Regions from separate parts of the Neorhizobium sp. LMR1-1-1.1 genome, predicted to be linked through region 3. Evidence: predicted binding sites of a transcription regulator. Region 3 holds the regulator's gene; each other region holds the start of a gene.
The links. Region 3 encodes LexA, which represses DNA repair genes until DNA is damaged. Its sites were predicted from a motif close to TGTTCNNNNTGTGTTCNG; they were not measured.

Region 1 (3,250 bases), on a different contig from region 3:
GCCATCATGCCAGATCACCTTGATCAGGCCGCCGCCTCGGCCGCGGAATACGAACAGGTGACCGCACATCGGGTCGCGCTTCAGCGCCTCCTGCACCATCAACGACAAACCGGGGAAACCTTTGCGCATATCGGTGCGGCCCGTCGCCAGCCAGACCTTCACGCCACTCGGAACCGGGATCATCGTAGCCCCAGCACGCAATCGAGAATCCGGCCAAGCGCTTCCGTATCGATGTCGCTATCCACGCGGACGCGTCGGCCCCGACCAAGTTCGATTGTTACATCACTGCGCTTCCGACGAGGATGGGATGTCGCAGGCGGTTCCGATTGAACGGCAGGCACGGCCGGAACCGTTTCGGCCACTATCACCGGCACCAAGGTGGTTGCCGTCTCGGTGCTCTGCTCTTCGACTCGGCAGAGCTCCTTGCGCCAACGGAACAACTGGCTGACATGGATACCTGCCGCGCGAGCAATCTCAGAGATAACCGCACCTGGCTCAAAGCAGGCCGCAACGAGGCGCTCTTTGTCTTCGGGTGACCAGCGCCGACGGCGCTCTACGGACGTGATCACCTCAATTGGATGCTTCGTCATATGACTACTCCTAGCGTTACCACTAGGACTGGCAGTCAGCAGGCCGTCATCGCAAGACGGCCTTCACCGTGCGCTTACATTCCGTACGGCACTCAGTCGGCGCTGGGAAAGCATCCGCCTTCTTCAGAACATCGGTTTCAGCGTTCGCGGTCCCCCGGTTCCGCGATCGATAAACGTTGCTTTGAAAGAGTTCATCATGAACACAGGCACAGTATGATGGTTCAAGGCGAATGCGGTCGCTTCTGCGCTCACCGCCGGTTGCTATTTTGTGATCAAGCAGAGCCGAGCTGGTTCCGGCGGCAAGTTGCGAAGAACAAGCCGAGGACTAAAGGCTATTCTTTAAAGATTATGCCTGTTAGAGCGACCCTGCCCACTAATCAAACTCGAAGCGAATGACCTGCAAGCCCTGATCGGACAGCGCCTGTGTGATGGCCTCCATCCACTGCGTGTCCATCGCACCACCGGCACCATGAGCCAGGAGGATTGTGGTCTTTGCTTTATTCGGACCTGCAACCAGAAATCGATGCGTCATGGCAATCCTACCGGTTTGCTTCATCGGGCCTCATCGATCCGTCGCTGCATCTCGACGTCAGTCATCGCATTTTGCTGCTCGAGCAGATATCGTTCGACATCGCCACCGCATGCTTCCTTGATCTCGGCAATAGTGAAGCCCTCGGACTCGCCGCTCTCAACCAAGACCTTTGCCTGATCTCGGAACTCCGCCTTGTTCTCATGAAACCCCGGCGAGTTGATAATCTCCTGGACGCGATCATCCAGCCAGTCGTTAACATTAGCCATTTTAAGCTCCTCACTATCAACAGGATCTGGGGCAGTTCATGCCCATGGCAAGCGGACGTTCTTTTGGACTGATCGACAACAAGGTCGGTTTCAATCTCGTTTGGCCGAATGCGCTGAAGACTTAAGACAGGGGAAGCGCGTATGACATTGGTCGCCATCGGCGCTGATCAAGCGATCGCATCCCATCGCCGCCATCCGCCGCAACCGTGCAAAAGTCATCCCCGCGCCATGCCTACGGACAAGGACTTTCCGCTCGAGCGTGTCTAACCGTCCGCAAGCCCGGCATTCGACCTTGATCACGGGCTCCTTTACCTGCCTCAGCGTCGTGGCGAGATCGAAAACCGGGGAGTGATTAGGCTTCAAATGTATGCCCTGCCAAATTCTGGAAGTAGACGTGGTCGTCTCAAATTTTCTTTTTGGCTGCCCTGTGGTCGACCGCCGGCCTTAGCTAACTGATTCGAAACCGGAATCTGCAGAATCTCTAAAATCATGAGACTGTATTCCTATTTTTCACTCGCTTGACTCCTCTTCCGTAACGGAACAGATACAGAACATCAACTGTTCTGGCGGCATGATGTCGTCCTATTTCAACCAACGCGAACCGGAAGGAATCCGCGACCGATGTCGGCTGTCCGCGCTCAAGTCCTTGCTGATCTGCGCGAGCGCATCTCTTCCATCGAAGGGGAGGGCGCGAAGAAAGCGGGCTGTCTTCCTTTCGGGATCGCGGAGATCGACGCCATTCTTCCCGGTGGCGGACTGGCCAACGGGGCTCTGCACGAGTTTGCTGGTGGCGGTTCGGGAACGGTGGATGGTGCCGCGGCCGCACTGTTTGCAGCCGGGATTGCGGCCAGAACCAAGGGACCGGTGGTCTGGTGCCTGACGCGGCCGGACCTGTTTTTTCCGGCGCTGGCGCAAGTGGGGTTGCACCCGAAGCGGGTGATCTTCGTGGAGAGTGACAGGGAAGAAGATGTTGCCGCCAACATGGAGGAGGCCTTGTCGTATGGCGGGCTCGGCGCCGTCGTAGGCGAGATGGTGAGGCTGCCTATGGTCGTCAGCAGACGGCTTCAGCTTGTGGCCGAACGAACCGGAACCATTGCTTTGGCAGTACGGCGATGGCGGCGGCAAACGGAGGCAAACGACTTTGGGCAGCCGACGGCATCCACCACGCGATGGCGGGTGAGCGTGCTTCCGTCGCAAGAGCTCCCGGTTCCCGGGATCGGACGGCCTCAATGGTTTCTTGAGTTGATGAGATCGCGTGCGGGCGAGTGTGCTGAGTTTTACGTCGGAGCGTGTGATGACAAGGGTCGTATCCATCTATCTTCCGGATCTGGCCACGGACAGGATCAGACGGGACGATCCCGCTATTCCGGATGACCGCCCGATCGCCGTCATCGCCAGTAGCGGTGCTAAGCGCTGGGTGTCTGCTGCCGATAAGGCCGCCCGACAGATCGGTGTTAGGGTGGGAATGCCGGCCGCGAAAGCACAGGCGATCTTTCGGGGGCTTATGCTGGTTGATGGGGATCACGCGGCCGATGCCTTGGCGCTGGATCGCCTGGGGTTGTGGGCGCTTGGCCTTTATTCGCCGATCGTGGCAGTCGACGGCATCGATGGCCTCGTGCTCGATACGGAAGGTGCCGATCATCTTCAGGGTGGAGAGCAGCCGATGATCACCGGCATCGTCAACATGTTCCGTGCCAGAAAGCTCACCGCAAGGGTCGCAATCGCAGACACCTGGGGCGCGGCGCATGCCTGCGTGCGTGCAATAAGGCGCGATACCGTCATCGTACCGCGCGGCGAGATTGTTCGCGCAGTAGAAAAGTTACCGATCTCCTTGCTCAGGCTTCCAGAGAAGGTGGTGCAGG
Region 2 (3,250 bases), on a different contig from region 3:
ACATGGCAAAGGCTCGATGCTTGGCAAGATGCCGGGCGACCGGTGGCAGAAGATTGCCAACCTGCGCGCCTATTACGGCTTCATGTGGGGACATCCGGGCAAGAAGCTGCTTTTCATGGGCAGCGAGATAGGTCAGGAAAGCGAATGGGACCATGACGCTTCGGTCGTCTGGGATCTCCTCGACCGGCCGGAGCATGCCGGTATCCAGTTCCTCATTCGCGACCTCAACCGGCTTTATGCGACCGAGACGGCGCTGCAGTTCAGCGACCTGCATCCAGAGGGATTTGAATGGGCCGTGGCGGATGACGCGGAAAACTCCGTCTATGGCATGCTTCGCTCATCACAGGACCGTTCATCACATATGCTGGTCATGTCGAACATGACGCCAGTGCCGCGCTACGGCTACCGTGTGGGGGTGCCGGAAGACGGCCGCTGGGAGGTGGTCCTCAACACCGATGCAGCAATCTATGGCGGCTCGAATTTCGGCCAGATGGATGCCTGGGGACAACGCTCACCGCAGCACGACAAGCCATACTCGATCGCGCTTGACCTCCCGCCACTTTCGACGGTGTTTCTGAGGTGGCGGAGGTAATCACTATTCTCGCCAAACGGGCTGATAAATAACCTTTTCGACACCGGCAAACCTGCCCACCCGCTGCAGCTCCGCATCAAGCTTTTCCAGTCGTCCGGCCGATGCCCGCACGCCCTTTTCGAGCCAAAGGCGCTTGACGTCGAGCACGCCCGCCTTGCGGTCGGCCTTCATATCGATGCGGCCGATCATCCGGTCGCCTTCCAGAAGCGGGAAAACATAATAACCGTATTGCCGTTTCGGCTCGGGCACGAAAACCTCGATACGGTAGAAGAAATTGAACAGGCGCTCGGCGCGGTCACGGTTGCGCAGCAGCGGATCGAACGGGCTCAGCACCCGGATGCGAGCCGGTGGATCGGGAATGTCGCCGAGGTGATCGGGAAACCCGAGAAGTGCGTAGGAAGCGCGCGGACGGCTGCCGTCAGCGGCTTCGATCACCACTTCGGTCAGTTCGTCGCGGTGGCTTGCCACCCAGGCCTTCGCCTCCTCCGGCGTGACGATATCCCAGAAGGCGGCGAGTTCACCGGATGTGGCAAAACCGAGCTTTTTCATCGCGCTGCGGCAGGCCCAGTCGACGAATTCATCATGATCGACTTCAGGTTCGTGATGATGGGTGGCAATGACGCGTTCGGTGAGATCATAGACCTTTTGAAAGTTGACCCGCCCTGCGATCGCCAGCTTGCCGGTGTGCCAGTAATATTCGAGCGCCGTCTTGTTCGGATGCCAATTCCACCAGCCGCCGGACTTGTGGTCCTCCACCTTCATATCGCGGGACATGATGGCCCCGTTTTCGGCGATATGCCGGAATGTGTCGTCGAAAGCGGAATCGAAGCCCTCGCCATGCCATTTGCGCCAGCGCTCCGCGAGGATAGGTTCACGGCGACGAAAGCGGTGTTTCCAATAGCGGAAAAGCCTCGACGGGATGATCGAGGCGTCGTGGGTCCAGTGCTCGAAAAGCTCGCCATCCTTTTCGAGAAGCGCGGTCAGATGCTCCCGTCGATAGGTCTGGTTACGGGAAAACAGGATCATGTGATGCGCGCGTTCGACGGTGGCGATACTATCCACCTGGACGAAGCCGAGATCGTCGATCAGTTGCAAGAGCCCGGCCTTGGCCAGCGCGCGACCGGGCGGAGCGCAAAGCTGCTGCCGTTCCAGGAAGATCCGTCGTGCCTGCTCGTTGTCGATCAAAATAGCCATGGCGGGAGACTATGGGCTTCATGCAACCTTTGCAATGTTCTTTTTTTGTTCCGAATTCCTTTGTTGCCGATGGCGGTTTATAGACGCGAGAGGATTTTGAGGATCAGGTTTGGATATCCACTTTGAAAAGGTCGAGGTTCGCTTCGACGGCCGCACCGTCATCCATCCGCTCGACCTGACGATAAGCGGGCGGCGGGTCGGCATTATCGGGCTGAACGGCTCCGGCAAGACCACGCTTGCGCGAATGATCAACGGGCTGGTCAAGCCATCGTCCGGCCAGGTCACGGTCAACGGTTTCGATACGGTGACAAACGAAGACGAAGCGCGCGGACAAAGCGGATTCATTTTCCAGAACCCGCAGAACCAGATCATCCTGCCGCTGCTCCGCGAAGATATCGCGCTCGGCCTCAAGTCACGCAAACTGCCGAAGCCGGAGGTGACGGCGGCGGTCGATGCCATACTCGACCGTTTCGGTATAAGACATCTCGGAGACCGGCGCGCGCACGAGCTTTCCGGCGGAGAGTTGCAGCTTGCAGCGCTGGCCTCGGTGCTGGTTACCGAGCCAAAAATTCTGGTGATGGACGAGCCCACCAACCAGCTCGACCTGAAGAACCGCAATCTGGTGGAAAAGACGATCCACACACTGCCGGAAGACGTGATCGTCATCAGCCATGATCTCGATCTGGTGGCCGGTCTGGACCGCGTGCTGCTGGTTCATGAAGGACGCATCGCTACCGATGGCAAGCCGGGCGAGGTCATCGGCCAGTACAGGGCGATGCACGGAGCGACAGCCTGATGCGCTCGCTGCATATCAATGGCGACAGCGTTCTGCACCGGCTTCCGGCGGCTGTGAAGCTGGCGGCGCTGGCCGTCATCAGCCTCGTTCTCTTCATGATCGACAATGCAGGATTTCTTGCCAGTGCAGCGCTTGCAGGCCTTGCCGGCCACGCGCTGCTGCGGATCAGCGCTGCGGAAATCTGGCGCCGGATGCGCCCGTTTGCACTGATCGTTGTCGCCGTTGCGCTGTTTACGGTGACTTTCAATGGCACGGCCGAAGGACTGACCGCGTTTTTCCGGCTGGCGGCGCTGGCGCTTTTCGCCAGCCTTGTCACCGCAACGACGACGACCGGCGATTTCATCGACGTGATTACCAGGGCTGCGATGCCGCTGGAGCGGCTGGGCATTCTGAAAGCGCGGGATGTCGGGCTTTCGATCGGGCTAGTCATCCGTTTCGTGCCGGAAATCCTCAGCCGCTACGAGGTCATCCGGGACGCACATTACGCCCGTGGATTGAAGCCGCGCCCGGTGTCGCTCATCGTTCCGCTGATCATTACAACGCTCCAAAGCGCGGACGAGATTGCAGCCGCCATTGACGCCCGCGGCATCCGCAGTCAGAAGTGACGGATTGTCAGTCTCAAGGAACCCCAAACCATGGCAACCCGCGACCTCGTTCTTTCAGCGCTC
Region 3 (3,250 bases):
TTCCGGATTGAATATGGCGCTTGCCGCCGGGATTTTCTTCGTGGGATTGCGTAGCGTCTTTGCTCTTTTCCCTGGCCTCGCACAGGCCCTGCCAATCAAGAAGATTGCCGCCGGCGGGGCGCTTGCAATGGTTACGGCCTATTATCTGGTATCGGGCTTCGGTGTATCCGCCCAGCGCGCCTATATCATGATGGCGGTGATACTTGTTGCCGTGCTTTTGGACCGGCCCTCGATAAGTTTGCGAAATGTAGCCTTGTCTGCGCTGATCATCCTCATCTGGACGCCTTCGGAAATTCTGGGGCCAAGTTTCCAGATGTCGTTTGCTGCCACGGTTGCGCTCGTGGCCGGTTATGCGGCTTGGTCGCGACGCCCTGAAACGGAAGAGCGGGAGCGATTTCCCATCCGTCATCCTCTGGTGACATGGGCTGCCGTTGGCTGGCGCTTTATCGCCGGCATTATCGCGACATCGCTGATTGGTAGTCTTGCGACGACGATGTTTTCCGTCGAGCATTTCCATCGCGTCGCCACCTATGGGCTTGCCGCGAACCTGGCTGCCATGCCGATCATCAGCTTCCTGGTGATGCCGGCCGGGCTTGCTGCGATGTTGTTGATGCCCTTCGGCCTCGATGCTCCCTTCATCGGGATCATGGCCTGGAGCCTCGAATGGGTCATCTTGATCGCGAAGCATGTAGCGGGATGGGGCGGGGACATTGTCGTCGGAGAACAGCACCCCTGGTTTTTGCCGCTTGGGGTCTGCGGTTTTCTGCTACTGACGCTCCTCAGGACACGGCTTCGCTATTCGGGCTTGCCTTTCCTGTTTACCGCTGCAGCCCTGTTCTGGATGGGGATGCAACACGCCCAATCAAGTCTTCTCATCGCTGAAGATGGGAACCTCGTTGCTTATCGAGATGCAGAACGTGTTGCCGCCAACAGGAAACGTCCCTCCGAGTTCGTCTATGGGCAGTGGATGTATGCGCGACAGCTTCCAGTGCTGGCTATGTCGGAGATGTTGGAAAGTGAAATTCTAAAAAATATGGCCGGGTCTTCCGGTGAAAGAATTCCGGAACCTGTTCTGGTCGAAGCGCAGCGGCTGATGAAGGAGGCAGGGAGTGTCAGATTCTCATGTCAGCTCAAGGCCTGGTGCGCATTCATGTCACCGGAAGGTGTTTTGGTCGTTGTTGTTGATGATGGCCGTTATGCCGGTGCGGCTTGCGACGTTGCCGGCCTTGTTATCGCGCCGCGTGCGCGTTTCCATTCCTGTCGGTCTGGTACCCCGATGCTGAGCGGCGCCAGCCTGCGCAAGACAGGGTCAATTGAAATCGATCTTTCCGGGGCGGCAGCAGCCGGAAAATGGAATGTCACGACAGCAATGGCTGGCACGGTTCGCCCATGGACCATTCATCGCCAATACGACTGGCGACGCAATCTCTATGACCCGTATCTGCCGGAATGGATTTCCAAACCAAAATCGAGTGGCCGTCTTGAGGCGCAGTTTGCTGTCTCAGATCAAGCAGGAACGGATTATCGATCAGAAGCGCCAACTGATGTTGGCAACAATTCCGGTGTCAGTGATAACGGCGAATGAGGCCGACGAGCCTGCCCTGGACCTTGACCCGATCCGGTGGAAAAATTCGTGTCTCGTAAGCCGGGTTTGCCGCTTCCAGCGCAATTGAGCCACCCTTGCGGCGGAAGCGCTTGAGTGTGGCCTCTTCATCATCCACGAGTGCAACGACGATATCGCCCGGATTGGCGGTGTTGCCGTTGCGAATGATGACGGTGTCGCCATCCAGAATTCCGGCTTCGATCATCGAGTCGCCCTTGACTTCAAGCGCATAATGCTCGCCGGATCCCAACATCTCTACGGGGACGGAAATGTCGTGGGTATTATTCTGAATTGCCGAGATCGGTACGCCGGCGGCGATGCGGCCCATGACCGGCACGCTTGCAGACGCGCTGTCATTGGCGGAGACAGGCGGGGCAGCAGGCGTCGCCGGCTTCTTGCCAAGGCTTCCCTCGATCACGCTCGGTGAAAAACCGCGTTTCGGCTGCAGCGTGGGAACATAGGCTTCGGGAAGCTTGATGACCTCGAGTGCGCGCGCTCTGTTGGGGAGACGGCGAATGAAACCGCGCTCTTCAAGTGCCGTGATGAGCCGATGGATGCCCGACTTCGACGCAAGGTCGAGAGCGTCCTTCATTTCATCGAAAGACGGAGGTACGCCCGACTCCTTCATCCGTTCGTGAATGAACAAAAGCAGTTCCTGTTGCTTGCGAGTCAGCATGTGAGGCGCACCTTCAGATTTGAAACAAATGCAGAACGAACACTATATGTTCCATATGTGTTCCGCAAGTCCTTAAATTTTCGTGACAATATAATCAGTTTCTTGGATGCCGAATGACGTTCTCAGTCGGAATCTACTTGCGCTCCCCGGCGGTCTGCCCAATCTACGCCTAGCGGATCAGAAGTCTGGGGGACATGTGTGACTGCTAGGAATATCGATCATCTCGTTTTGCCTGTTGGAAATCTCGGCAAGGCACGCGAGCGGCTGTCGTCTTTGGGTTTCACTGTCGCGCCTGACGGCGTGCATCCCTTCGGTACGGCCAATGCCTGTGTTTTTTTTGAAGACGGTACCTATCTGGAGCCACTGGCTGTTGCGGACAGGCGCAAGGCGGGGGCTCATGCCAAGAAAGGCAATGTCTTTGTCGAGCGCGATCTGGCTTATCGCGGTCGCCGCGGACGTGAAGGCTTGTCGGCCATCGTGGTCTCCAGCGACGACGCATCGAGCGATCATCGGCATTATGTCGCAGCCGGAATTTCCGGCGGCGAGCCCCTCGAATTCGGCAGAGCTGTAAAGTCTCCGGACGGTGATGAGGTCGAGGCTCGTTTCCGGCTTGCTTTTGCCGCGATGGATGATGTGGCTGATTTCTTTGCTTTCTCTTGTCAGCGGCTGGTGTCTTTCCCTCAGGATATGGCTGAATTGCGTATCCATGCCAATGCGGTCGCAGGTTTGAAGGAAGTCGTTTTGGCAAGTGATGATCCGCATGCTTCGGTTGCCTTTTTGGACAATGTGCTGCGAGCGCCGGGTGTCGAAGTTGAAGGTGGACTGGTGTTCCAGGCTGAAACGGGAGCCGTGCGCGTTCTCAGGCGCGAGCAAATTGCGCATGACTTCGGTCTTCCTGTCGAAGGGGTGGCAGCCGGGTTGGTAGGGGAGGCCGTGATCTTTCGCAGTCTTGATCTGGCCGTGACAGAGAT

Region 1: a site for LexA is predicted at 1,925-1,942, ahead of MRBLMR1_RS12165 (ImuA family protein). Genes of this name have one in related genera too.
Region 2: a site for LexA is predicted at 1,822-1,839, ahead of MRBLMR1_RS16790 (energy-coupling factor ABC transporter ATP-binding protein). Genes of this name have one in related genera too.

What each region holds. Positions count from the first base shown of each region.
Region 1 is NZ_JBEGHE010000022.1:23,210-26,459, reverse strand. Features, by position in the region: gene tnpB (IS66 family insertion sequence element accessory protein TnpB) at 1-201, opposite strand, end outside; gene tnpA (IS66-like element accessory protein TnpA) at 180-590, opposite strand; gene MRBLMR1_RS12175 (alpha/beta family hydrolase) at 964-1,146, opposite strand; gene MRBLMR1_RS12170 (hypothetical protein) at 1,143-1,388, opposite strand; gene MRBLMR1_RS12165 (ImuA family protein) at 2,010-2,762, shown strand; gene MRBLMR1_RS12160 (Y-family DNA polymerase) at 2,683-3,250, shown strand, end outside.
Region 2 is NZ_JBEGHE010000025.1:761,222-764,471, reverse strand. Features, by position in the region: gene glgB (1,4-alpha-glucan branching protein GlgB) at 1-592, shown strand, start outside; gene MRBLMR1_RS16795 (winged helix-turn-helix domain-containing protein) at 596-1,786, opposite strand; gene MRBLMR1_RS16790 (energy-coupling factor ABC transporter ATP-binding protein) at 1,896-2,582, shown strand; gene MRBLMR1_RS16785 (CbiQ family ECF transporter T component) at 2,582-3,187, shown strand; gene MRBLMR1_RS16780 (biotin transporter BioY) at 3,218-3,250, shown strand, end outside.
Region 3 is NZ_JBEGHE010000001.1:1,261,413-1,264,662, forward strand. Features, by position in the region: gene MRBLMR1_RS06090 (ComEC/Rec2 family competence protein) at 1-1,585, shown strand, start outside; gene lexA (transcriptional repressor LexA) at 1,566-2,279, opposite strand; gene MRBLMR1_RS06100 (VOC family protein) at 2,478-3,250, shown strand, end outside.